3 regions of the Vogesella sp. genome follow, and region 3 is predicted to be linked to each of the others. Evidence: predicted binding sites of a transcription regulator. Region 3 holds the regulator's gene; each other region holds the start of a gene.
The links. Region 3 encodes FNR, which switches genes on or off when oxygen is low (the NO sensors DNR and NnrR bind a similar motif). Its sites were predicted from a motif close to TTGATNNNNATCAA; they were not measured.

Region 1 (6,970 bases), on a different contig from region 3:
GCCACATCCACCCCGACAGCCAGATCCTGTTCGAAGGCCGCAACCTGCTGGCCGCCGACCGTCGCGAACTGCGCCAGCTGCGTGGCCGCGACATCGCCATGATCTTCCAGGACCCGATGAGCGCGCTGAACCCGGTATTCACCGTGGGCGAGCAGATCATGGAAACGCTGATGCTGCACACCGGCCTGCGCCGCAAGGCGGCACGCCAGCGTGCGGTGGCGCTGTTGAAAGAGGTGGGCCTGCCGGAGCCGGACCGCAAGGTGGACGCCTACCCGCACCAGCTATCCGGCGGCCAACAGCAACGGGTGATGATCGCCATGGCCATCGCTTGCAAGCCCAAGCTGCTGATTGCCGACGAACCCACCACCGCGCTGGACGTGACCATCCAGAAGCAGATCCTGACCCTGATTGCGCGGCTGCAGAAAAGCCACGGCATGGCGGTGTTGTTCATCACCCACGACCTGGGCCTGGTCGGCGAGTTTGCCGACGAGGTGATCGTGATGCGCCACGGCGAAATCCGCGAACACGGCCCGCTACAGCAGGTATTCAGCCAGCCGCGGGACGCCTACACCAAGGCGCTACTGAACTGCCGGCCGCGGCTGGACTGCCGCCCGGCGCGGCTGGCGGTGATCGACGACTTCCTGCAGGGCCAGCCTTACGTGCCGCCGGCGCACCGCGAGCGCGGTTACGCGCCGGACGACGACATCGTGCTGGACGTGCAAGGGCTGTGCAAAAGCTTTACCAGCCGCGAAGGCCTGTTCGGCCAGCACGTGTTCCATGCGGTGAAGGACGTGTCGTTCAAGCTGGCACGCGGCAAGACGCTGGGCATTGTCGGCGAATCCGGCTCCGGCAAGACCACGGTGGGGCTGACGCTGATGCGGCTGCACCAGGCCAGCGCCGGGCGCGCGCTGTTCCACGGTGAAGACATCCTGGCCATGCCGGCGCGCGACTTTCACGCCTACAAACGCCGTATCCAGATCGTGTTCCAGAACCCGTACGCCTCGCTGAACCCGCGTTTTTCGGTGGAAGACATCCTGCTGGAGCCGATGACGCTGCACGGCATCGGCGCCGACCGTGCCGAGCGCCGCGCCATGGCGCTGGCGCTACTGGACCGCGTCGGCCTGCCGGCACGGGCGTTGCAGAAGTATCCGCACGAGTTTTCCGGCGGCCAGCGCCAGCGCATCGCCATTGCGCGCTGCCTGACCATGAAGCCGGAAGTGCTGATCTGTGACGAATCGGTCTCGGCGCTGGACGTGTCGGTGCAGGCCCAGGTACTGAACCTGCTGCAGGACCTGCAGGACGAGTACGGCCTGTCCTACCTGTTCATCTCGCACGACCTGTCGGTGGTGAAACACATCTCCGACCAGGTGCTGGTGATGCAGCACGGTCAGGTGGTGGAGCAAGCCGACGCCGACACGCTGTACGCACAACCACAGCACGCCTACACCCGCCAGTTGCTGGCGGCCATCCCGCAGGGTTGGCCGCAGGCTTGCAGCGGCACGCAAGTGGCCTGAACCCGGCTGCCATAAGAACAAGCCTGTTTGCAACGCAAACAGGCTTGGTCATCCCTATCCAGGCCGGCTTGCGCAGCAAGCCGGCCTTGTCTGGTAAACAGGCAAAAAAAAGGGGGGTAACGGCCCACCACCGTACCCCCAAACACACACACATCAAGAGGAAATCACACTATCTGGCGCTACAGCGCCCTGACATTACTCGCCGGCGTTGGTTTTCTTGATGAACAGGGCAATACAGACGGCTACCACGATGGTAGCGACCGCAATGGTGATCACGCTCAACACACCCACGTCGTCCGACAGCAATTGTTTCCACAGTTCCATGATTACGCTCCTCCGGCAGTCCGGTATCCGATCTGAATGAGGCCATCTTACCCCCGCGGATAGTATGGGTTTTGACCCAAGTCAAGCGTCTCGCTTTATCAAAATGTAACGTGTCGTATCCGTGCGCCAACAAGACAAACCCTGCTTTAAGTACATGAAAGCACATGAAAAAAGGGCAGGAATATCTCCTGCCCTGTTGATCTGGCGCAATATTGTCTAGCTGTAACTGAGCTTGCCGGCCTTGCCCCAGAACACGCGGTAGGCAAACACCGTGTAGGCGATAATGGTGGGCAGTACCACGGCGGCACCGGCCAGAATCACCCACAGTGCTTCCGGGTCGCTGGCGGCCTGCCAGATGTCCAACCGGCCGATGACGATTTCGGGAAACACGCTATACGCCAGCCCCCAGAACGCCAGCAGCACAATGCCCACGGTGCAGGCAAACGGCAGCCAGCACAGCGCGTCCTGCCCGGCACGCTGGCGTGCGGCCAACTTGGGCAGGCTGGCGGCCAGCAGGACGAACAGCACCAGGCTAATAAGTGGCAACGGCAGCAGCAGCAGGAAATCCGGCAGCACAAACCATTTGTCGGCAATGCGGCTGCTAGCCAGCGGCGTGGCGACGGACACCAGCAATACCGCCAGTGCAGTACCCGCCAGCGCCCGCTGCGCCCAGCGCGTGGCACGCTGCTGCACACCGCCACTGCTCTTCATGATCAGCCAGCCGGCGCCCAGCAGCACGTAGGCGGCAGTCAGGCCCAGCCCGGCCAGCAGTGCAAAGGCCCAGGCGCCGGCACCGGGCGCAAAACCGGTGAGGTAGCGGCCCAGCATCACGCCCTGGCTAAGTGACGCCAGCAGCGAGCCGGCGGCAAAAGCCAGGTTCCACGCCGGCTGGTGGTGCGCCTGCGCCTTGACGCGGAAGTCGAACGCCACCCCGCGCAAGATGAGCCCCAGCAACATGATGGCCACCGGCAAGTACAGCTCGCCCAGGATGATGCCGTGTGCCATCGGAAACGCCACCAGCAGCAGGCCCACACCCAGCACCAGCCAGGTTTCGTTGGCGTCCCAGAACGGGCCGATGCTGGCGATCATGGCGTCGCGCTCGTCGTCATCACCCAGCGGCAGCAGCACGCCTACACCCAGGTCGTAGCCGTCCAGCACCACGTAGATCAGCATCGACAGCGCCATCAGGCCGGCAAAGATCACCGGCAACCACAGTTCGGCATTCATGGCTGTACTCCTTCAAGGTTGGCCGCAGGCGCTGCCTTGCGCGCCAGGTAAAACACCACCGACACATAACTGGCCAGCAGCACTGCGTACAACACCAGGTACATCAGCAAGGTAGACAGGATCATGCCGCTACCCACGCTGGAAGCCGCGTCAGCAGTGCGCAGGATGCCGGTCACCAGCCACGGCTGACGGCCGATTTCGGTGACGTACCAGCCTGCCACGGTAGCCACCCAGCCAGAAAAGCTCATTGCTACCAGGCCACGCAGCAACCACGGTGCCAGTTGGCCGCGGCGCAGCTGCCACCACGCCAGCCAGCTCACCGCCAGCATCAGCAGGCCTACCCCCACCATCACCCGGAAGCTCCAGAACACCTTGGCTACCGGCGGGTGAGCGTTGGGAAACTCGTTCAGGCCGCGGATTTCGCCATTCGGGTCGTGGGTAATGATCAGGCTGGCCAGTTTGGGAATGCCAACCTCAAAGCGGTTGCTTTGCGTGGCTTCGTCCGGCAATGCAAACAGCAGTAGCGGCGCGCCGCGCTCGGTGTGCCACACGCCTTCGATGGCGGCCAACTTGGCCGGCTGGTGGTGGAAAGTATTGATCCCGTGCATATCGCCCACCAAGACCTGCAGCGGAATTAGCAGCGCCGCCAGGCTGACGCCGGTTTTCAGCGTATGCCCCACGGCGGCGGCACGGTCGCCACGCAACCAGCGGTAAGCCGACACCCCGGCCACCAGAAACGCCACCGTCAGGCCGGAGGCCAGCAGCATGTGCGTCAGGCGATACGGCATGGACGGATTGAAAATCACCGCCAGCCAGCTTTGCACGTGCACTTTGCCGGCAATCACCTCTACGCCAGCCGGGGTTTGCATCCACGAATTGAGCACCAGAATCCAGAACGCCGACATCGTGGTACCGAACGCCACCAGAAAGGTGGCCAGCGTATGCACGCGGTTAGACACCCGCGAGCGGCCAAACAACATAATGCCGAGGAAGGTGGCTTCCAGGAAAAACGCCGTCAGTACCTCGTAAGCCAGCAGCGGCCCGGCTACATTGCCCACGCTCTGCATGAAGCCTGGCCAGTTGGTACCGAACTGGAAGCTCATGGTGATGCCGGACACCACGCCCAACGCAAAGGTCAGCGCAAAAATCTTTACCCAAAAGCCATAAGCGTCCATCCACGCCTCGTCGCCGCTGCGGTTGAAACGCGCCTTGAAGTACAGCAGCACCCAGCCCAGCGCTATGCTGATGGTGGGGAACAGAATGTGAAAGGTAATGTTGGCCGCAAACTGGATGCGGGCCAGAATGACGGGGTCGAGCGCGTCCATGATCAGGCCTCCCGGCTGTCGTCACGGCCGCCAAGACGGCCCAGGCTATGCGCAAACTGCAGCACCTTGCCCACCTGACTGCCCAGCTTCATCAGCTTTTCCAGGGTTTCCACGTCCATGTCGCGGATGTCGGCAAACCACTTGGTCACCAGCTCGATCAGCTGATACATCTCGTTCATGCGTGCCTGGGCATGGCGTTCGGCATCACTGCTGGGGCTTTCCATGATGGCGCCGCGCAGCATGGTGAGCGTGGGCTCTACCTCGCGCTTCTGCCGCTCTTCGGCCAGCGTCTTGAAGATGGCCCATACGTCTTCGGGGGTGGAAAAATACTCGCGGCGGTCGCCCGGCAGATGTTGCAGCTTCACCAGGCGCCATGCCTGCAGCTCCTTCAGCGCCATGCTGGTATTGGAGCGCGAACAGCCGATGGCCTCGACGATATCGTCGGCGTTCAGCGGCTTGTCTGACACGTACAGTAGCGCGTAGATCTGGCCCACGGTGCGGTTGATGCCCCAGTGGCTGCCCATCTCGCCGAAGTGCAGCACGAAGGACTGAATGAGGGGTGGGAGGTTCATGTGTGTGTGTCCTCTTTTGAGTTTTCAGTAATTTCTGAAACTTTGATATGAATCATAGTTTGTGAAATCAGACCTTGTCAAACCACAAACCGTGCGTTATCGCGCGCCATATAAGCAACTGACTTATCAAAGCAAAACAGTTAAGCCATACTGATAACTATCGAGACAAGCTTGGACCACGATGCCAGCCGACCCCGCTCTGCGCGATGCCCTGCTGCACGACACCGCAGCCTGCCTGGGCAAAGACTATCTGCAACAACTGGTGACCAGCCTGGCACGCCTCACCGGCGCCCCGCTGGTATTCATCAGCCGCCAGCACTGGCTACCGCGCCGGGAAAGCGAAGTGCTGTTTGCCAGCCACCCCGACCACCCCGGTCGCTACACCCTGGCCGGCACCCCGTGCGCCGACATACTGCAACAAGCGCGTGCATTGCAGATAGACAGCAGTGTCAACCAGCAATTCGCAGCCGAACACCACACCCGCTGGCAAGCCTATGCCGGCTGGCCACTGCTGGCAGAAGACGGCCAGTGCCTAGGTCATCTGGCCTTGTTTGACGACCGCAGCGGCCAACTACCCGACGGCCTGCTGGCGGCGCTGGCCCCCTTTGTACAGCGTGCTACTGCCGAGCTGCGCCGTCTGCAGCACGAGTCCGCACTCAGCCAGCGCGCCAGTTGGGACGCGCTGTACTCGTCCATCCTGCGGCAGTACATCCAGGGCCAGCCACTGGCCTCCTTGCTGGAAGCCGTGGTACGCCAGGTGGAGCAACGGCTGCCCGGCTGGTTGTGCTCCATCGTCCGTATCGACGCAGAGCAGCGGCTGCGACCGCTGGTTGGCCCGTCCTTGCCCGCCGACTACCACGCGCTGATCGACGGGCTGGCCATCGGCCCCACCGTCGGCAGCTGCGGTGCTGCCGCCTGGCACCGCAAACGGCTGATTGCCGAAGACCTGCAACAGCACCCCAACTGGGCGCCATACCGCGACATCACCCGCCGCTTCGGTCTGGGCAGTTGCTGGTCCGAACCATTGATGGACGGGCGCGGCAAGGTACACGGCACCTTTGCCGTCTATCACCGTACGCCCGCCAGCCCCACGCCGGAAGCCATCATCGTCATCGAAGACGTCTCGCGGCTACTGGGCATACTGTTTGAAAACCACGCCACACAGCAGGCGCTGGACAGCCGCACCCAGTGGTACCAAGCCATGCTGCAGAACGCGGCCGACGCCATCTCGATCATCGATATGGACGGCCGCTTGCTGGACGCCAGCGACTCGCTGTGCAAACTGCTGGGTTACAGCCAGACAGAACTGCGCCAGCTACGCCTGTGGGACCTGGTAGCACACCGCAGCGAAGCCGAGCTGCGCCAGCAACTGCAAAACGCCAGCGAGCAGGGCGAAACCTTCGACAGCCTGAACCGTACCCGCGACGGCGACATCATCGAGGTAGAAGTGAGCGTGCGCCGCTTGCTACTGGACGGCCAGCCGGTGATCTGGGGCTCGGCACGCGACATCCGCCAGCGCAAGCAACAAGAACGGCTGCTGCGCGAACAGGCCACCGTGGATTCGCTGACCGGCCTGCTCAACCGCCCCACCCTGCTGGCGGCACTGGATCAGCAACTGGCCCGCGCGCTGGGCGATGGTGGCGCCATGACGCTCTTGATGCTGGACCTCGACCACTTCAAGCAAGTGAACGACTGCTATGGCCACGCCTGCGGCGACGCGGCGCTGGCGCACTTTGCCAGCCAGTTGCAGCAGCAGCTGGGGCCGCATGATCATGCAGGCCGCCTCGGTGGCGAAGAGTTCTGCATACTGCTGCCGGGCTGCCCGCCGGAACGCGCCCAAGCCATTGCCCAAGCGCTATTGCAAACCATGCGCGCCCAACCGCTACTGTTTGACAGGCAGCAGATTGCGCTGACCGCCTCCATCGGCCTGACCCAGCGCCTGCCCGGCGACGATAGCCGCAGCCTGCTGGCCCGTGCCGACATGGCGCTGTACCAGGCCAAGCACGCC
Region 2 (6,970 bases), on a different contig from region 3:
CTTTCAGCGCGTTGGCCGCCAGCGTGGCGATGTCTTCGTCTTTCACCCCCAGCTGGGTCAGGCCGGCCGGAATGCCGACATCGGCCGCCAGTTGACGGATGGCGGCCAGTGCCGCGTCAGCCGTCGGCTCGGCGCCCAGCGCCACCGCCACGTCGGCCAGGCGAGCCGACGCCACGCGGGCATTGAACGCCTGCACGTGCGGCAGCAGTACCGCGTTGCACACGCCGTGCGGCAGGTCGTAGAAGCCGCCCAGCTGGTGCGCCATCGCGTGCACATAGCCTAGCGACGCATTATTGAATGCCATGCCGGCCAGGAACTGGGCGTAAGCCATCTGCTCGCGCGCAGCCATGTCCTTGCCGTTGCTGACGGCGGCACGCAGGTTGGCCGCAATCAGGCTGACCGCTTTCAGTGCGCAGGCGTCGGTAATCGGGTTGGCCGCAGTCGAGACATAGGCTTCCACCGCATGCGTCAGCGCGTCCATGCCAGTGGCGGCGGTCAGGCTGGCCGGCATGCCAACCATGGTTTCCGGGTCGTTTACCGACAGGATGGGCGTGGTGTGCTTGTCGACGATGGCCATTTTGATGTGGCGCGACTCGTCGGTAATGATGCAGAAGCGGGTCATTTCACTGGCGGTGCCGGCGGTGGTGTTGATCGCCACCAGCGGCAGCTGCGGCTTGGCCGATTTGTCCACGCCTTCGTAATCCTGGATCTGGCCGCCGTTCACCGCCACCAGTGCGATGGCTTTGGCACAGTCGTGCGGCGAACCGCCGCCCAGCGAGATCACGCTGTCACAGGCTTTTTCTTGCAACAAGGCCAAACCGGCGCCCACGTTGGCGGTGGTAGGGTTCGGTTGTACGCCGTCGAACACGAAAGACTGAATGTCGGCAGCGGCCAACTGCTGTTGCAGCTGGGCCACCAGGCCGGCTTTCACCAGGCCGCCGTCGGTCACGATCAGGGTGCGGCGCAGACCGCGGGATTGCATGGCGTCGACCGCCTTCTGTACGCTACCGGCGCCCATCAGGTTGAGTGCGGGGATGTGGAATTCGCTAACAGCCATTTTCTTGCCCTTTCATGAAAACGATTTCATGCCTTCAGGCTACGCTGTCTGGCCAAGCGTTTTTTGCGCCAAATCAACTACCGTGCACGCAATAATTTATTAGCATCGGCAATGAACTTGGCGAGGTTTGATCTGTCACGCTGCAAAGCACCCCAAATGCCGAACCGTACTGTTGCCCACAGCGTGCATGCTATTACCGCATTGCAACAAAATACTGGCATCGATACCAACAATAAGGCAGGCATGAAAAAGCCGCCCGCAGGCAGCATTCTCCCTCCCGCCCCACGCCGCTAACCGCACGCCCCCACGTGGCCGCAGGCGGTGCAGAACTCGCAGCCGTCTTTCTTGATCAAGGCGCGGTTGCCGCACTCCGGGCAGGCTTTGCCGGCCATGGTGGCGGGGGCCGGCGTTACCACGCTGCTGCCGAACAGCTCGCCCTGCTCCGGCACCATCACCCCCATCTCCTCCACCGGCACACCTTCCTCGCTGAGGATGCCCAGCATCGCGTAACGGTGGATCAACAGCCGCGCCAGGTACGCCTCGGTAGACGGCCAGCTTTGCGACTTGTCGCTGCCGGGCACGCGGGCAAAAAAGTCGGCTTGCGGCTCGGCGTAGCTCAAGAGCTTGCGCAACTTCATGCCTATCCACGCCGGGTCGATCACGCGCATGTCCAGGCTCAGCATCTTGCACAGGCCGTCCAGCTCGCGCGGGTAGTGGCCGGCCAGCCACATCGAGTACGGCCGGCGCTGGCCGTTGGGCAACACCAGCTCTTTGACGAACAGCACGAAGTCGTCGCCGGTTTGCGGGTTCACCACGTCCACCGACCAGCTGATGGTGCCGTCGGTGCCGGATTTCGGCTCCTTGCGCGCAAACAGCGCGTCCATCACCGGGCTGGCCTCGCCGGCGGCTTGCGCCAGCGCGCCCAGCTGCGCCACGCGGTACTTCACCACCCGCGCCAGCGCGGCGGCAGCGGCGCTGCTTTGCAAGGCGCCATCCGCCAGTTCCAGCCGATAATGGCGGTCGCCGCGGGTGGCGGCCAGCGCGTCCAGTTTGGCCGCCAGCCAGGCGCGGTCGCGGCAACGCATGTCCATCGATAGCGTCTTGGCGATGGCGCCCAGGCCACGCGGCACGTCGCCGTTGACCCAGCATTCGAACGGCAGCGCCGCCTCGCCAGGCTGGCTGCCATCAAGGTGCCCCACCATCACGGCAAAGTCGCCCTCAGCGCCTTCTACCATATAGGTCCACGACGGGTTGCCGTGCTTCAGCTTGGGCCGGTGCGGCCACTTCAGGCTGGCCAGCGCCGGGCTGGGGGCGCTGTTCAGCGTGATGCGGCGGTCGGGGTCGCTCTGGTTCAGGTCTTGCGGCAACGTCTGGCTGCCAGAGTTGGCTGCAGAGGGCTCCAGCGACAGTACCGAGCCCAGCACGCTGTTGGGGCGATAGGTGGTAATGCCCTTCAGGCCGGCGCGCCAGGCTTCCAGGTACAGGCTTTCAAAATCGTCAAACGGGTAGTCGGCCGGCACGTTCACCGTCTTGGAGATGGCGGTATCGATGAACGGCGCCACCGCCGCCACCATGCGCATGTGGTCCAGCGCGCTCATCTGCAGGGCGCTGACGAAGTAATCGGGCAGCGCGTCGGTGTCGCCGCCCTGCATGCGGTACACGCGGTAGGCGTGGTCTTCTACCAGGTATTCCTGCTGGCTGCCGTCGGCCATGCGCTTTTTGCGGCTATAGAACCAGCTGAACGGCGGCTCGATGCCGTTGGACGCGTTGTCGGCAAAGGCCAGCGAGATGGTGCCGGTGGGCGCAATCGATAGCAGGTGCGAGTTGCGGATGCCGTGCTGGCGGATGCGCGCCTGCAGCGCCGCCGGCAGCCGGCTGGCGCAGTGCGGTGCCGCCAGGTAGCGCTCGGCGTCAAACAGCGGAAACGGCCCTTTTTCGATGGCCAGATCCACCGATGCCTCGTACGCCGCGTCACGCAGGCTTTCAGCAATGCTGGCGGCCAACCTTCTGCCTTCCTCACTGTCGTAGCGCACGCGCAGCATGATCAGCGCGTCACCCAGGCCGGTAAAGCCCAGCCCGACACGGCGCTTGTTGTGCGCCTCCTGCGCCTGCTCCGGCAGCGGCCATACGGTGAGGTCCAGCACGTTGTCCAGCATGCGGATGGCGGTGCGCACCACCTGGCGGAAGCCAGCGTCGTCAAAGCTGGCGTGTGCGCTGAACGGCTGGCGCACAAAGCGGCACAGGTTGATCGAGCCCAGGTCGCAGCAGCCGTAATCGGGCAGCGGCTGCTCGCCGCACGGGTTGGTGGACTCGATCACCTCGCAGTACGACAGGTTGTTGTCGGCGTTGATCTTGCTCATGAACAGCACGCCGGGCTCGGCGTGGTCGTAGGTGCTGTGCATGATCTGCTGCCACAGCGCGCGGGCGCGCACGGTGCGGTACACCCACAGGCCATCGTCGCGCTGGTAGCTGTCGGGGAAGGCGCTGCTGTCGGGCGCCACGCTGTGGGTGAGCGGCCAGTCGGCGTCGGCCTCCACCGCCTGCATGAAGGCGTCGGACACGCCCACCGACATGTTGAAATTGCGCAGGTCGCCCTGGTCTTTGGCGTGGATGAAGTCTTCGATGTCGGGGTGGCTGATGTCCAGCACCCCCATTTGCGCGCCACGGCGGGCACCGGCCGACTCCACCGTTTCGCAGCTGCGGTCGAACACGCGCATATACGATACCGGGCCGGAGGCACGGCTGTTGGTGCCTTTCACCCGCGCCCCGCGCGGGCGGATGCGGCTGAAGTTGTAGCCGACGCCACCGCCACGGCGCATGGTTTCAGCCGACTGCAGCAGCGCCTCGTAAATGCCCACCTTGCCGTTGTCGCGCTGCGATACCGCGTCACCTACCGGCTGCACGAAGCAGTTGATCAGCGTGGCTTTCAGGTCGGTGCCCGCCGCCGAGTTGATGCGCCCGCCGGGGATGAAGCCCTGGTCCAGCGCGTCAAAAAAAGCCTGTTCGAACTGCGCCGGCACCGCCTCTTGCGCGGCCAGCGCCCGTGCCACGCGCCAGCGTACCTCGCTGACGCTCTGCTCGCCGCCCTTGGCATACTTTTCCAGCAGCACTTCGCGCGAAATGTCTTGTTCCACCCATGCCATTGCCTGCTCCCCGCTCATCGCCTCAACACCATATGTAGCACTCAATGGCATTGATTACACAATTTTTTGTGTCAAACGGGGTTGATGGGTATCAACAGTCCAGCTGCCGGCATGCCCGGCCAACTATATGGCAGCCCTTATACCCGGAAACGCTGAACCGCCTGCCTGAGGCTTTCGGCCTGCTGGTGAATGGCTGCCACTTGCTCAACAGCTTGTTGTGCCGACGACAGCGCGTCTTCCACCACGCCGGCCACTTGCTCCACACTGCCGGCGATGCTGGTGCCGGCCTTGCTTTGCTCGGCCATGGCCTGCGCTACCGAGCGGATGCGCGACAGCGAATCCTGGGCGCGGTGGTTGATGGTCTGCAGTGCCGACGACGCTTCCTGCACCCGTGCCACGCCCTGCTCTACCACCGGGGCAATGCTCTGCACCTGGCCAGACACGGTGCCGGTATCGGCCACCACCGCCTGCACAATGGTGCCGATCTCGTCGGTAGCCAGCGCGGTGCGTTCGGCCAGCTTGCGTACTTCGTCGGCCACCACGGCAAAACCGCGGCCGGTTTCGCCAGCACGGGCGGCTTCGATGGCGGCGTTCAGTGCCAGCAAGTTGGTCTGGTTGGCAATCTCGCGGATGGTTTCGGCAATGCCGCTGATGTTGCGGGTTCGCTCCGACAGCGACTGTACCTGGGTATTGACTTCGCCTACCTGGCTGGCAATCAGTTCGATATGGCGGCTGGCTTCGGCGGTTAGCGTGCTGCCACTGGCGGCCTCTTCCACCGTGTGCACGGCGTCGTTTTCGTTGTCGCGGGCGCTGGCGGTCACGTGGTCGATACTGACCGACAGCTGCTCGATGGCCGCCGCTGCCGACGAGGTAGATTCACTGGCATTGTGCGACACGCTTTGCAGGTGGCCCATGTGCTGCTTGAGCTGGTTGCCGGCGTCGGCAATGTCGTGGCTGCCCTGACGGATCTCGCCGATGATCTGCACCAGCTTGTGCTGCATGGTACGCATGCTGCCCAGCAGGCTGTGCTCGGGGCCGTTGACGTCAATCTGCTCGGTGAGGTCGCCCTCGGCGATGCGGCGCACCACCCCGGCAGCGTAGGCCGGGTCGCCACCCAACGAACGCAGGATGCTGCGCGACAGCAACCAGGCAAGCCCCCCTACCGCCAGGACACCCAACACCACAAAGGCCAGCATCAGACGCGCGGCGTGCCAGAACGCCTCGTCGATATCGTCAACAAAAAAGCCGGTGCCAATCACCCAGCCCCAGGGCTGGGCACGCACCACACCGTTCAGTTTGGGGATATCGACATCGCTGCCGGGCCGCGCCGCTACCACGTACACCAGCCCGTACTGCGCTTTGCTCAGCGCCTCGGCATAAACCTCTACCGAAGTACGGCCATCCGGTCCTTTGCCGCCGTCATCCACTTTGCCGATACGCGAGGTCTTGGGGTGATACAACATGACGTTACCGGGGTCACGCACAAAGTAGTAAACGTCATCGGTCGCCACATGGGCCAGCGCCTTCAGCGCCTGCTGCTTGGCCTCCGCTTCCGGCAGCTTGCCCTCCGCCACCAGCTTGGCGTGGCGGGCTACGATATTCTCGGCGATCTGCAGCAGTTGAGTGATCTGTAGCTCCTTCTCCCGCAACAGATCCTGTTTCTTGAAATACAGCGACATGCCACCCAGCAGCAGCAAACCAAACAGGCTGACGGCGGTGAGGATGGCAAGACGGGTTGATAGTTTCATGCGAATCTCCGTTTCTTATCGTTATCAGTGGGGTAGATAAACCGCTACCCCCGTTGGCAGCAAAGGCAAGTCAGCCATCGCTCTTTTATTGCTATTGCTGTGGTATGAACCAGCCCAGTGCAATAGGCAAGCCAGCACGCACCATGATGGGCACTGTAGCTGTCAGCAGGCTTTCAATAGACAACGCGGGCAGCTGACCGAAAGTGCAGCTGCCCGCGTTGTCTGTGCCGCAGTGTGACGTGGTTTTATTGCAATTTCAGCAGCAGCGGCACGCCGTCGGCGCTGGCGCGGCCCGCCTGCGGCGGCAAGAGCGTGATGCGCTCGGCCAGCGCCGGCTGTGCGGCCAACAAGAGCTGACGGGCGGCGCGGGCGCGGGCGTCGGCCAGCGCTTGCAGCGCCTTGTCGTCTACCTTGCGGGCGGCCAGCAGTTCTGTGCGCATGGCCTGCGCCCGCGCCGGGGTGTCGGCGGTGGTGGCCACATGCTTGAGCCAGGCTATACGACCGAACTGCACACTGTAGGCGTCGCCGACCGCACTGCGCACCGCCGGGTCACCCAGGTCGGGCACCGGTAGCGGCTCGTCGGCGTGCAGCTTGTACGCGGCACGCTGCAGGATGTCGCGGTCCACCTGCTGCCGTACCAGCGCAGCCACGTCGGCGTCGGCATCGTAGCCGCCGCCCAGCGCCAGGCTCAGCTTGGGCCGCTTGGCCAGTACCTCGGCCAGCTTGTGCAGTTTTTCGCGCTCTGGCGGCGGGATGCGGTCGTCGCCGGCGTCGGCATAGATCTCGTCAAAGCCTTCGCCGCCAAACAGCGCCCGCAGCGGCGCTGTGGCCACCTTCACCAGCACATTGCGCAGCGCCTGCCATACAAGGTGGCCGTAGCTGAAGTCCGGCGCGTCCAGGCTGCCGGCCACCGGCAGCGACAGGTCGATGCGGCCGTCGCTGTCTTCCAGAATGGCCACGGCCAGCCGCAATGGCAGACGCGTGCCCTGATAGTCGGCCACTTCCTCGCCCAGCTGGATGTT
Region 3 (9,957 bases):
CAGATCCGTCTGCTGGAGGACGAGCTGGGCATCCAGGTATTCATCCGCAACGGCAAACGCGTGGTTGCCGTGTCCGAGCCGGGCAAAGAGGTGCTGCGCATCTCGGAACGCATCCTGCGCGAAGCACAAAACCTGAAGCGCGTCGGCGACGAGTTTTCCAAGGAAGCCGAAGGCGCGCTGACCATCGCCACCACGCACACCCAGGCCCGCTACGCGCTGCCATCCGTGATCGCCGAATTCGTGCGCCGCTACCCCAAAGTACGTCTGTCGATCAAACAGGGTAGCCCGACCCAGATCTGCGACATGGTGGTATCGGGCGAAGCCGACCTGGCCATCGCCACCGAAGGCATTGCGCTGTACAAGGAACTGGCCATGCTGCCCTGCTACGAGTGGAACCGCAGCATCGTGGCGCCTGCCGGCCACCCGCTGCTGGCGCTGGGCCGCCCGCTGACACTCGAAGACATCGCCAGCTACCCGATCATTACTTACGACTTTGCCTTTGCCGGGCGCTCGCGCATCAACCAGGCCTTCACCGACGCGGGAAAAGCGCCGAACGTGGTGCTGACCGCCATCGATACCGACGTCATCAAGACCTACGTCAAGCTGGGCCTGGGCGTCGGCATCATCGCCAGCATGGCGTTTGAGCCGGAGCGTGATATCGGCTTGCAAGCGCTGGACGCCAGCCACCTGTTCGAGCCGTCCACCACCAAGATCGGCATCCGCAAGGACGCTTACCTGCGCGGCTACGCTTACACCTTCATCGAACTGTTTGCGCCGCACCTACACCGCAAGGAAGTAGACAGCGCACTGCATCACGGCGACGACGAAGAATAAAGCACGCCGTGTCGGGCGCGCCTTACCAGCAAGCGCCCATGAAAAAAACCCGCCACTAGGCTAATGCCAGTCAGTTAGGCGAATGTACTTGGCCATCAATTGGTAGGGCGTGAGTGAAGCGCCCCATCCCGTTGGCGCGAGCCGGTCAAAATGGTGTGCCCCAGGTTTTAAGACGCCGATTTGTTTGAGCCCCGAGCCGTTAGAGAGGGGCGAGTTCGGCGGCGCCTGGGGCGTGCCATTTTGAACGGAGTTTCGAGCAGCCCCGGGTTGCGGGGGAATGAAAAGGGGGCGGCAATCCGCCCCCTTTCCCGTTTGCCGGGCGGAACCGGCATCTAATCATCGTCCGCATAGCGGACGCAAAAGCACTCCTGAGCGCAGCAAACCTCTAGTCAAAAAATGCCAGTCAGCATTAACTGACTGGCATTACGCCACTAGGCGGGTTTTTTTGCAGCTAGCCTTGCGGCCAACCTTACAGCGTCAGACCACCCGTCACTTCGATGGCAGCGCCGTTGATGTAGCTGGCTTCGTCGGAGGCCAGCCAGGCGTACACGTTGGCGATCTCTTCCGGCTGCGCCATGCGCTTCATCGGCACCTTGTCTTCCATGGCCTGGATCACTTTTTCCGGCATGGATTTCAGGATCGGGGTAGCCACGAAGCCCGGGCAAACCGCGTTGGCACGAATGCCCTTCTTGCCCAGTTCTTTGGCCCAGGTTTTCACGAAGCCGATCACGCCGAACTTGGACGCCGCGTAGTTAGTCTGGCCGAAGTTGCCGTACACGCCCACTACCGACGATGCGTTCAGGATGACGCCGGCGCCTTGCTCGATCATGGTATCCACGACCGCTTTGGTGCAGTTGTAAACGCCCTTCAGATTGATGTCGATCACCTTGTCGAACTGGTCTTCGGTCATCTTGATCAGCTGGGCATCCATCACGATACCGGCGTTGTTGACCAGCACGTCAATGCGACCGAACTGGGTTTTCAGCGCGCCAACCATGTCGGCGATCTGGGCCTTGTCGGTCACGTCAACCTTGTAGCCTACTGCTTCGCCGCCGGCAGCTTTCAGCTCTTCCACCACGGCGTTGACGGCGTCCAGATTAATGTCGCACACGGCAACGATGGCGCCTTCTTTAACAAACTTCTCGGCAGTGGCCTTACCGATGCCGCTGGCACCGCCGGTAATGATGGAGACTTTCCCTTTCAAGCGCATAATTCTTCCTTTGCATTCAGTTGCAGGCGACCCGATTGTCGACCGGACTTCATCTCCACCACCGACCATCGTGGGTCGAGTCCCTGTTTTTATTGTCTGTCTTCTCTTGCTTGTGTGTGGCGCGTCACTACAGGACTTTTGCAGTGCACAACCATCTTGCGCTGCAATATAGCGCATGGCGCCATAGGCGGTAAAGCAAACGCTCTATGCCTTCCACAAACGAGGGGGAGCGCTGTGGCGCCTTTATCGCAGCGCAAAAAAAGGCAGCTGCCGCTGCCTTTTTGCTGCCCCTGCACATGCCGTGCAGATGATGCAATCTGATTACTCCAGACCTTTGCTGGCCAGGTAGTCTTCGTAATTGCCGGTGTAGTAGTCGTAGCCGCCATTGCCATCCAGTTCCAGGATATGGGTGGCCAGCGAGCTCACAAACTGACGGTCGTGCGAAACAAAGATCAAGGTGCCCTTGTACTTTTCCAGCGCCATGTTCAGGGCTTCGATGGATTCCATGTCCATGTGGTTGGTCGGTTCATCCATGATCATCACGTTCGGCTTCTGCAGCAGCAGCTTGCCGTACAGCATGCGGCCCTTCTCGCCACCGGACAGTACGCGCACGGCCTTGTCCACATCATTGCTGCCAAACAGCAGGCGGCCCAGCGTACCGCGAATCACTTGTTCGTCGTCGCCTTCCTGGCCCCACTCGCGCATCCATTCGGTCAGCGTACGGTCGGAATCGAACTCGGCTTCGTGGTCCTGCGCGAAGTAGCCGATCTGGGCTTTTTCTGCCCACTTGATCATGCCGGCATCCGCGGTGATGCCCTCGGCCAGCGACGTTTCGAAAGCACCAGCCAGCAGTTTCACCAGTGTGGATTTACCGGCACCGTTCGGGCCGATGATGGCCAGGCGTGCGCCGGCTTCCAGGATGAAGCTCAGGTCTTTCAGCAGCACTTTCTTGTCGTAAGCCTTGCACAGGCCTTCCACCTCCACCGCCTGACGATGCAGCTTGAACTTGTCGTCCATCTCGAAACGGATGAACGGGCTCTGACGGCTGGACGGCTTCACTTCCACCATGTCGGCCTTCAGCTTGTCCACTTGCTTCAGACGGCTGGTGGCCTGACGTGCCTTGGATTTGTTGGCCGAGAAGCGGGCCACGAACTCCTGCAGTTCCTGGATACGTTCCTTGGCCTTGCTGTTGGACGCCAGCTGGCGCTCGCGGGCCTGGGTGGACGCGATCATGTAATCGTCGTAGTTACCCGGGTAGATGCGGATGGTGTTGTAGTCCAGGTCGGCCATGTGGGTGCACACCGAGTTCAGGAAGTGTCGGTCGTGCGAAATGATGATCATGGTGGAGTTGCGCTCGTTCAGCACGTGCTCCAGCCAACGGATGGTGTTGATGTCCAGGTTGTTGGTCGGTTCGTCCAGCAGCAGAATGTCCGGGTTGGAGAACAGTGCCTGGGCCAACAGCACGCGCAGTTTCCAGCCAGGCGCCACTTCGCTCATCGGGCCGAAATGCTGCTCGACCGGAATGCCGACACCCATCAGCAGCTCGCCAGCGCGGGCTTCGGCGGTGTAGCCGTCGTACTCGGCAAACTTGGCCTCCAGTTCGGCGGCATGCATGTAGTCGTCTTCGGTCGCTTCCGGGTTGGCGTAGATGGCATCACGCTCGCTCATCGCTGCCCACATTTCGATATGACCTTGCAGTACCACGTCGATAACGCGCTGGTCTTCGTAAGCAAACTGGTCCTGGCGCAGTTTACCCAGACGCAGGCCGCTTTCGATGGCGACTTCACCGCTGCTTTGCTCCAGGTCGCCGCCCAGGATCTTCATGAAAGTGGATTTGCCGGAGCCGTTGGCACCGATCAGGCCATAGCGGTTACCTTCGCCGAATTTGACCGAAACTTTCTCGAAAAGCGGCTTGGCGCCGAACTGCATGGTAATGTTGCTTGTCGTAATCACGCGGATAATTCCTCTGCCAGTCTCTGAATGTGAACCGGAAAACCGTGCATTTTAGCACAAAATCCCTTGCAATCAGCGTGTTGCGGCCAACGTGCATTGCTTGCGCCGCAATAGCGGAATTCCGCTACAATCAGTCATCCCATTCAATCCACTTCATATAGGCAGAAGCTATGCTTACCGGCAGCCTTGTTGCTCTGGTCACCCCGATGTTCGAGGACGGCCAGGTCGATTTCGAATCGCTCAAGCGTCTCGTAGATTTCCACATCGATAACGGTACCGACGGCATTGTGGCCGTGGGCACAACCGGCGAATCCGCCACGCTGGGCGTGGAAGAACACATCAAAGTAGTCGAGGCCGTGGCCAAGCATGCCGCCGGCCGCGTGACCGTGGTAGCCGGCACCGGCGCCAACTCCACCGCCGAAGCCATCGAACTGGCACGCTTGGCCAAATCTGCCGGCGCCAGCCAAACCCTGTCCGTGGTGCCGTACTACAACAAGCCCACCCAGGAAGGGATTTACCAGCACTTCCGTACCATCGCCGAAGCGGTGGATATTCCGGTAATCCTGTACAACGTGCCGGGCCGTACCGTCGCCGACATGAGCAACGATACCGCGCTGCGCCTGGCCCAGATCGACAACATCGTTGGCCTGAAAGACGCCACCGGCGATATCGGCCGCGCCTGCGACCTTGTAATGCGCGCACCGGCAGACTTTGCGCTGTACTCCGGCGACGACGCTACCGGCATGGCATTCATGCTGTGCGGTGGCCATGGCGTGATTTCCGTCACCGCCAACGTAGCACCCAAGCTGATGAGCCAGCTGTGCGTAGCAGCGCGCGGTGGTGATACCGCCGCTGCCCGCGCCATCAACGATCAGCTGCAAGGCCTGCACAAGCAGCTGTTCTGCGAGCCAAACCCGATTCCAGCCAAATGGGCGCTGCACCGCCTGGGCCTGATGCCGGCCGGCCTGCGCCTGCCGCTGACCCCGCTAAGCGAGGGTGCCGTCGCCACGGTGGAAGCCGCCATGAAGCAGGCTAACGTCCTGTAAACCATGAAGCCCGCAATGAACAAGACCCTGATTTCCGGCCTGCTGTGTGCAGGCTTGCTGAGCGCGTGCGCCAGCAGCTCTTCCGACCTCAAATACGAGTTCAAGTCGGATACGCCCAAAACCAAGACTTCGCTGGAAGTACCGCCAGACCTGACGGCCCCGACCCAGCGCGACCGCTACCCCATTCCGCAAATCGCCACCCAAACGACTGCAACCTCGGTAGCCAGCCCGGCTACTGGCGCGGTAGTTGCCAAAACCGCCACGGTAGAACGTGCCGGCACACAACGCTGGCTGAGCGTACCGGGCAAAAGCCCGGCCGAGATATGGCCACTGCTGAAAGCGTTCTGGCAAGACAATGGCTTCGTTATCCAGAACGAAAACCCGGATATCGGTTACATGGAAACCGACTGGGCGGAAAACCGCGCCAAACTGGGCAGCACCGTGGTGCGCGGCCTGCTGGAAACCGTGGGCTTGGGTAGCGTGATGTCCACACCGGAACGTGACCGCTTCCGCATCCGTATCGAGAAAACCGAAACCGGTACCGATGTGTTCTTCAGCCATCAGGGTATGTACGAGATCTACATCAACGAAGCCAAAGAAGATACCCGCTGGCAGCCACGCCCGACCGATCCGGAAATGGAGGCTGTCTTCCTCAGCCGCTTCCTGGTCCGCCTCGGTGTAGATGAGGCCGACGCCACGAAAGCCGTAGCCCAAGCACAAATCAGCACCCAGGCCCGTGCCCGACTCGACAATGGTGCCATCGTGCTGGACGACAGCTTTGATCGCGCCTGGCGGCGTGTCGGCCTGGCACTGGAGCACAATGGTCTGGCCATTACCGACCGTGACCGCACTCTGGGTGCCTACTTTGTCAAACCGGCAGACGACGAGATACAGAAAGCCAATGCCAACAAGCCTGGCAGTGGCGTGATCTCCAAACTCGCGTTCTGGAAAGACAATGCCCCGGCTGCAACCCCGGTCAGCACCAACCTGCGCGTGCAACTCACCCGCATTGGCGACAGTCAGGTACGCATCGAGGTGCGCAGTGCTGACAACCAGCCCGCTACCGACAAAGGCCTGCAGACCCTGCTGCAGCAAATGGTCAACGAGCTGAAGTAAGTTTCCGGCCCGCTTGCCGGGCCTGACAAAACAAAGCCCGCTGTCGCAAGACAGCGGGCTTTTCTTATGCGGCCAACCCTGGCTCAGATGGTTTTCGAATACCGCGCCGTGGTAGTACGCTCGCGCAGGTGGCGGTCGAACACCATGGCGATATTGCGGATCAGGAAACGGCCTTTCGGCGCCACCATCAGGAAGTCGCCATCGAAGGTCAGCAGCCCTTCTTGCTGGAAAGCACGAATCTTCGGTAACTCGTCGGCAAAGTAGTCGGCAAAATTGATGGCGAAGGTCTGCTCGATAGCCTCTACCGACAGCGAGAAACGGCACATCAGCGCCTGGATCACGCTGCGGCGCAGAATGTCATCCTGGGTCAGCGTCATGCCACGCAGCACCGGCAGGTGGCCGGCATCCAGCGCTGCATAGTAGGCGTCCAGTTCTTTCTCGTTCTGCGTGTAACAGGGGCCGATCTTGCCGATGGACGACACACCCAGGCCGATCATGTCGCAATCGGCGTGCGTGGAGTAACCCTGGAAGTTACGCTGCAGCCGGCCTTGCTGCAGCGCACGGGTCAGCTCGTCGTCCGGCTTGGCAAAATGGTCCATGCCGATGAACACATAGCCGGCTTCGGCCAGTTGCTGTACCGAGTTCTGCAGGATGTCCAGTTTGGTGGCGGCCGACGGCAGCTCGTCCTCATTGATGCGGCGTTGCGGCATGAACACCGACGGCAGGTGCGCGTAGTTGTATAGCGCAATCCGGTCTGGCGACATCGCAATCACCCGACTGACGGTGTTTTCCAGCGAGTGCGCCGTCTGCTTGGGCAGGCCGTAGATCAGGTCCACGCTGATAGACTTGAAACCCGCTTCGCGCGCCGCGTCCATCACCACCCGGGTTTCTTCTTCGCTCTGGATGCGGTTCACCGCCTGCTGTACAGCCGGGTCGAAGTCCTGGATACCGATGCTCATGCGGTTGAAGCCCAGCTGCGCCAAGTGCAGCACGGTGTCGCGGCCAACCTTGCGCGGGTCGATCTCGATCGAGAACTCGCCCTCCGGCAGCAGTTCGAAATGCTGGCGGATGATGCTCATCACCCGGTCAAGCTGCGCGTCGGACAAGAAAGTAGGCGTACCACCGCCAAAATGCAGCTGGATAACCTTCTCGCGACTACCCAGCTTCTGCGCCACCAGGCGGATTTCCTTTTCCAGATAGTCCAGGTAGGCATCGGCGCGGCTTTTGTCTTTGGTGATGATCTTGTTACAGCCGCAGTAGTAGCAAATGGTGTTGCAAAATGGCACATGCACGTACAAAGAGATCGGCCGGTGGTTAGCGCCAATGGCGCGTTGCTCCAGCCAATGCTCGTAATCGCTGACCCCGAAACCGCCATGAAAACGGTCCGCAGTCGGATAAGACGTATAGCGCGGGCCGGAGCCTTCCAACCTTTCGATGAGTTCTCTATCGAATACGCACTGGGTCGGCGTGAAATTTATGGTGGGTGTCATAGTTAATCTGGTTGGAAAACCGGTGGTGGGCTGGTAAATTTGCGGCATTGACACTTTTTTGGCATTGACGCGCATCAAGCGAGGCCGCTTGCTTGGCGAAATTCACGCTATGACTGACCACACCCACACTCTGCACACCCTGAAGGTGTCATGTTCCAATTGCAGCCTGCGCGAGCTGTGCCTGCCGGTAGGCTTGAACCGCGATGAGATGGCGCAACTGGACGCCGTGATCCGTCAAAGCCGCCGCCTGAAGCGCGGTGAATACCTGTTCCGCTCCGGCGAGGGGTTCCGTTCGCTGTACGCGGTACGCACCGGCTATTTCAAGACCTGTGTTTCCAGCCAGGACGGCCGCGAACAGGTTACCGGCTTCCACATGTCTGGCGAGCTGATGGGCCTGGACGGCATCTCGTCCAACCTGCACGGCTGCGACGCCATCGCGCTGGAAGACAGCGAAGTGTGCGAACTACCGTTCAACCGCATGGAAACCCTGGGCCGCGACATCCCCAGCCTGCAACACCACTTCTTCCGCCTGATGAGCCGCGAGATCGTGCGTGACCAGTCGGTGATGCTGCTGCTGGGCAATATGAAAGCCGAAGAGCGCCTGGCGGCCTTTCTGCTGAACCTGTCACAACGCCTGTCGGCGCGCGGCTTTGCCGCCAACGACTTCATTCTGCGCATGAGCCGCGAAGAAATCGGCAGCTTCCTGGGCCTGAAGCTGGAAACCGTCAGCCGTACGCTGTCCAAGTTCCAGCAGCAAGGCTGGCTGGCCGTGGACCACAAACACATCAAATTGCTACAGCCGGAAGAACTGAAACGGCTGGTAGCAGGCTGCTCGCAAGCCCAGCATTAAGCCCCGTTGCTATCAGCATGACACGCCCCGCCAAACGCGGGGCGTTTTGCTGGGTGTTACAACACACCAATGGCCAACGCTGCGGCCAAGGTAGCGCCCAGTTCGGCGGCAGCGGCCAGATCCTCAGCGCCGGGTTGGCCGCGCACACACAAGGTGGGCAGTGCCTGACGCCAGCCGTAGCCGGTGGCAATACGGCTGATGGCACGCTCGGCGCCGCTGCCATCGTTACCGGCACTGATCAGCAAGGCCCAAGGCAGGCCCTCGGTGCGACCTTGCGCCGGGTAATAGGTGCGGTCGAGGAAATCCTTTAGCGCGCCGGACATATAGCCGAAGTTTTCCGGCGTGGCGAGCAATAGCGCCTGGCAGCCCAGCAAGTCGTCGATGCCGGCCTGCAGCGCCGGCAGCATGCGTACCGTCACGCCGTCTTCGGCACCGGCGGCCTTGGCCGCCGCTTCGGCCAGCGCCAGCGTATTGCCGCTCTGGCTACTCCACACCAGCAGCAAGGTCTTCATGGCCCCAGCCTCGCCAGCAACGGTGTCAGCAGCGCGGGTTGCGGCCAACTATCAGGCACCACGAAGCCGCGCGCCACCTCGTACCAGTCGCCGTCGGCGCCCGCTTGCAGCTCGGCCAGCAGCCACGGCGTGTCACTACCGACCAGGCTGGCACGCATGGCCGTTTCGTCCAGCGTCATGCCGACCTCGCAACGGGCCGGCGCCAGCCATTGCAGCCGCGGCAAGGCCCGCCAGCGGCTACCGGGCTGCGCGGGCCAGGTGTCGCCCTGCCGGCGCCACCAACCACGGCAGGCGGCCTCGGAAAGCGCAGCATCGAGTGGCGCGGGATGATCGGGAAAGAACAGCCAGCCGGTGAGCAGACTATAGGCCGGCGCCTCGTCAAACCCTGGCGGCAGCACGGCGGCAGGGTGACGCGATAGCGCCAGCTGCTGGCCCAGTTTGCGGTATTTCAGCCACCAGGCGTCGCGCAGGCCAGGCCCCACCAGCGCGTGGGGCGGCGCGGCCAACTGCAGGTAGAACTTGCTGGCAGTTTCCAGGTGACAGGGTTGGCCGTTGATGCGCAGCAGGAAGTCGAACTCGCCGACGGTACGGCCATCGACGCGCACCGGCAGGTTGGCCGCCACCAGTTCGATATGCGGCGCCAAGCGGCACCAGAACGCCAGCAACGCCTCGGCGTACAAGCCCAGCCGGCGGGTGGGGTGCGCCTCCAGCCAGGCCAGCAGCGGCGCCGGGTTGGCGTCCAGTGCCCGCAGCTGCGGCCAACCCTCGGGTCCCAGCAGGCTACCAGCCGGCAGCGCCGCCCCGCTATGCCACGGCGGTGGCGCGGTCAGCAAATACGCCAGATCGCGCACCGGCTGCTGGCGCAGGGTAAGACACGCCGCCAGCGCCGGTAACACGGTGTTACTCCTGTTCCGGCCGACGCAGCGGTTTGCCGTCGGCGGCACGT

Region 1: the regulator FNR is predicted to act here: its motif matches at 1,910-1,923, upstream of ACK4FZ_RS15020 (DUF3149 domain-containing protein).
Region 2: the regulator FNR is predicted to act here: its motif matches at 4,282-4,295, upstream of ACK4FZ_RS11645 (adenosylcobalamin-dependent ribonucleoside-diphosphate reductase).

What each region holds. Positions count from the first base shown of each region.
Region 1 is NZ_JBKBHK010000016.1:7,399-14,368, forward strand. It holds gene ACK4FZ_RS15015 (ABC transporter ATP-binding protein) at 1-1,514, shown strand, start outside; gene ACK4FZ_RS15020 (DUF3149 domain-containing protein) at 1,710-1,838, opposite strand; gene ACK4FZ_RS15025 (cytochrome d ubiquinol oxidase subunit II) at 2,055-3,065, opposite strand; gene ACK4FZ_RS15030 (cytochrome ubiquinol oxidase subunit I) at 3,062-4,390, opposite strand; gene ACK4FZ_RS15035 (GbsR/MarR family transcriptional regulator) at 4,393-4,962, opposite strand; gene ACK4FZ_RS15040 (diguanylate cyclase domain-containing protein) at 5,144-6,970, shown strand, end outside.
Region 2 is NZ_JBKBHK010000008.1:104,921-111,890, forward strand. It holds gene yiaY (L-threonine dehydrogenase) at 1-1,057, opposite strand, end outside; gene ACK4FZ_RS11645 (adenosylcobalamin-dependent ribonucleoside-diphosphate reductase) at 1,348-4,200, opposite strand; gene ACK4FZ_RS11650 (methyl-accepting chemotaxis protein) at 4,338-5,948, opposite strand; gene ACK4FZ_RS11655 (DUF748 domain-containing protein) at 6,194-6,970, opposite strand, start outside.
Region 3 is NZ_JBKBHK010000005.1:268,797-278,753, forward strand. It holds gene cysB (HTH-type transcriptional regulator CysB) at 1-834, shown strand, start outside; gene fabG (3-oxoacyl-ACP reductase FabG) at 1,304-2,044, opposite strand; gene ACK4FZ_RS08780 (ABC-F family ATPase) at 2,366-3,997, opposite strand; gene dapA (4-hydroxy-tetrahydrodipicolinate synthase) at 4,168-5,043, shown strand; gene bamC (outer membrane protein assembly factor BamC) at 5,059-6,159, shown strand; gene hemN (oxygen-independent coproporphyrinogen III oxidase) at 6,243-7,649, opposite strand; gene fnr (fumarate/nitrate reduction transcriptional regulator Fnr) at 7,759-8,499, shown strand; gene ACK4FZ_RS08805 (flavodoxin family protein) at 8,556-9,011, opposite strand; gene ACK4FZ_RS08810 (DUF1853 family protein) at 9,008-9,907, opposite strand; gene ACK4FZ_RS08815 (RNA methyltransferase) at 9,912-9,957, opposite strand, start outside.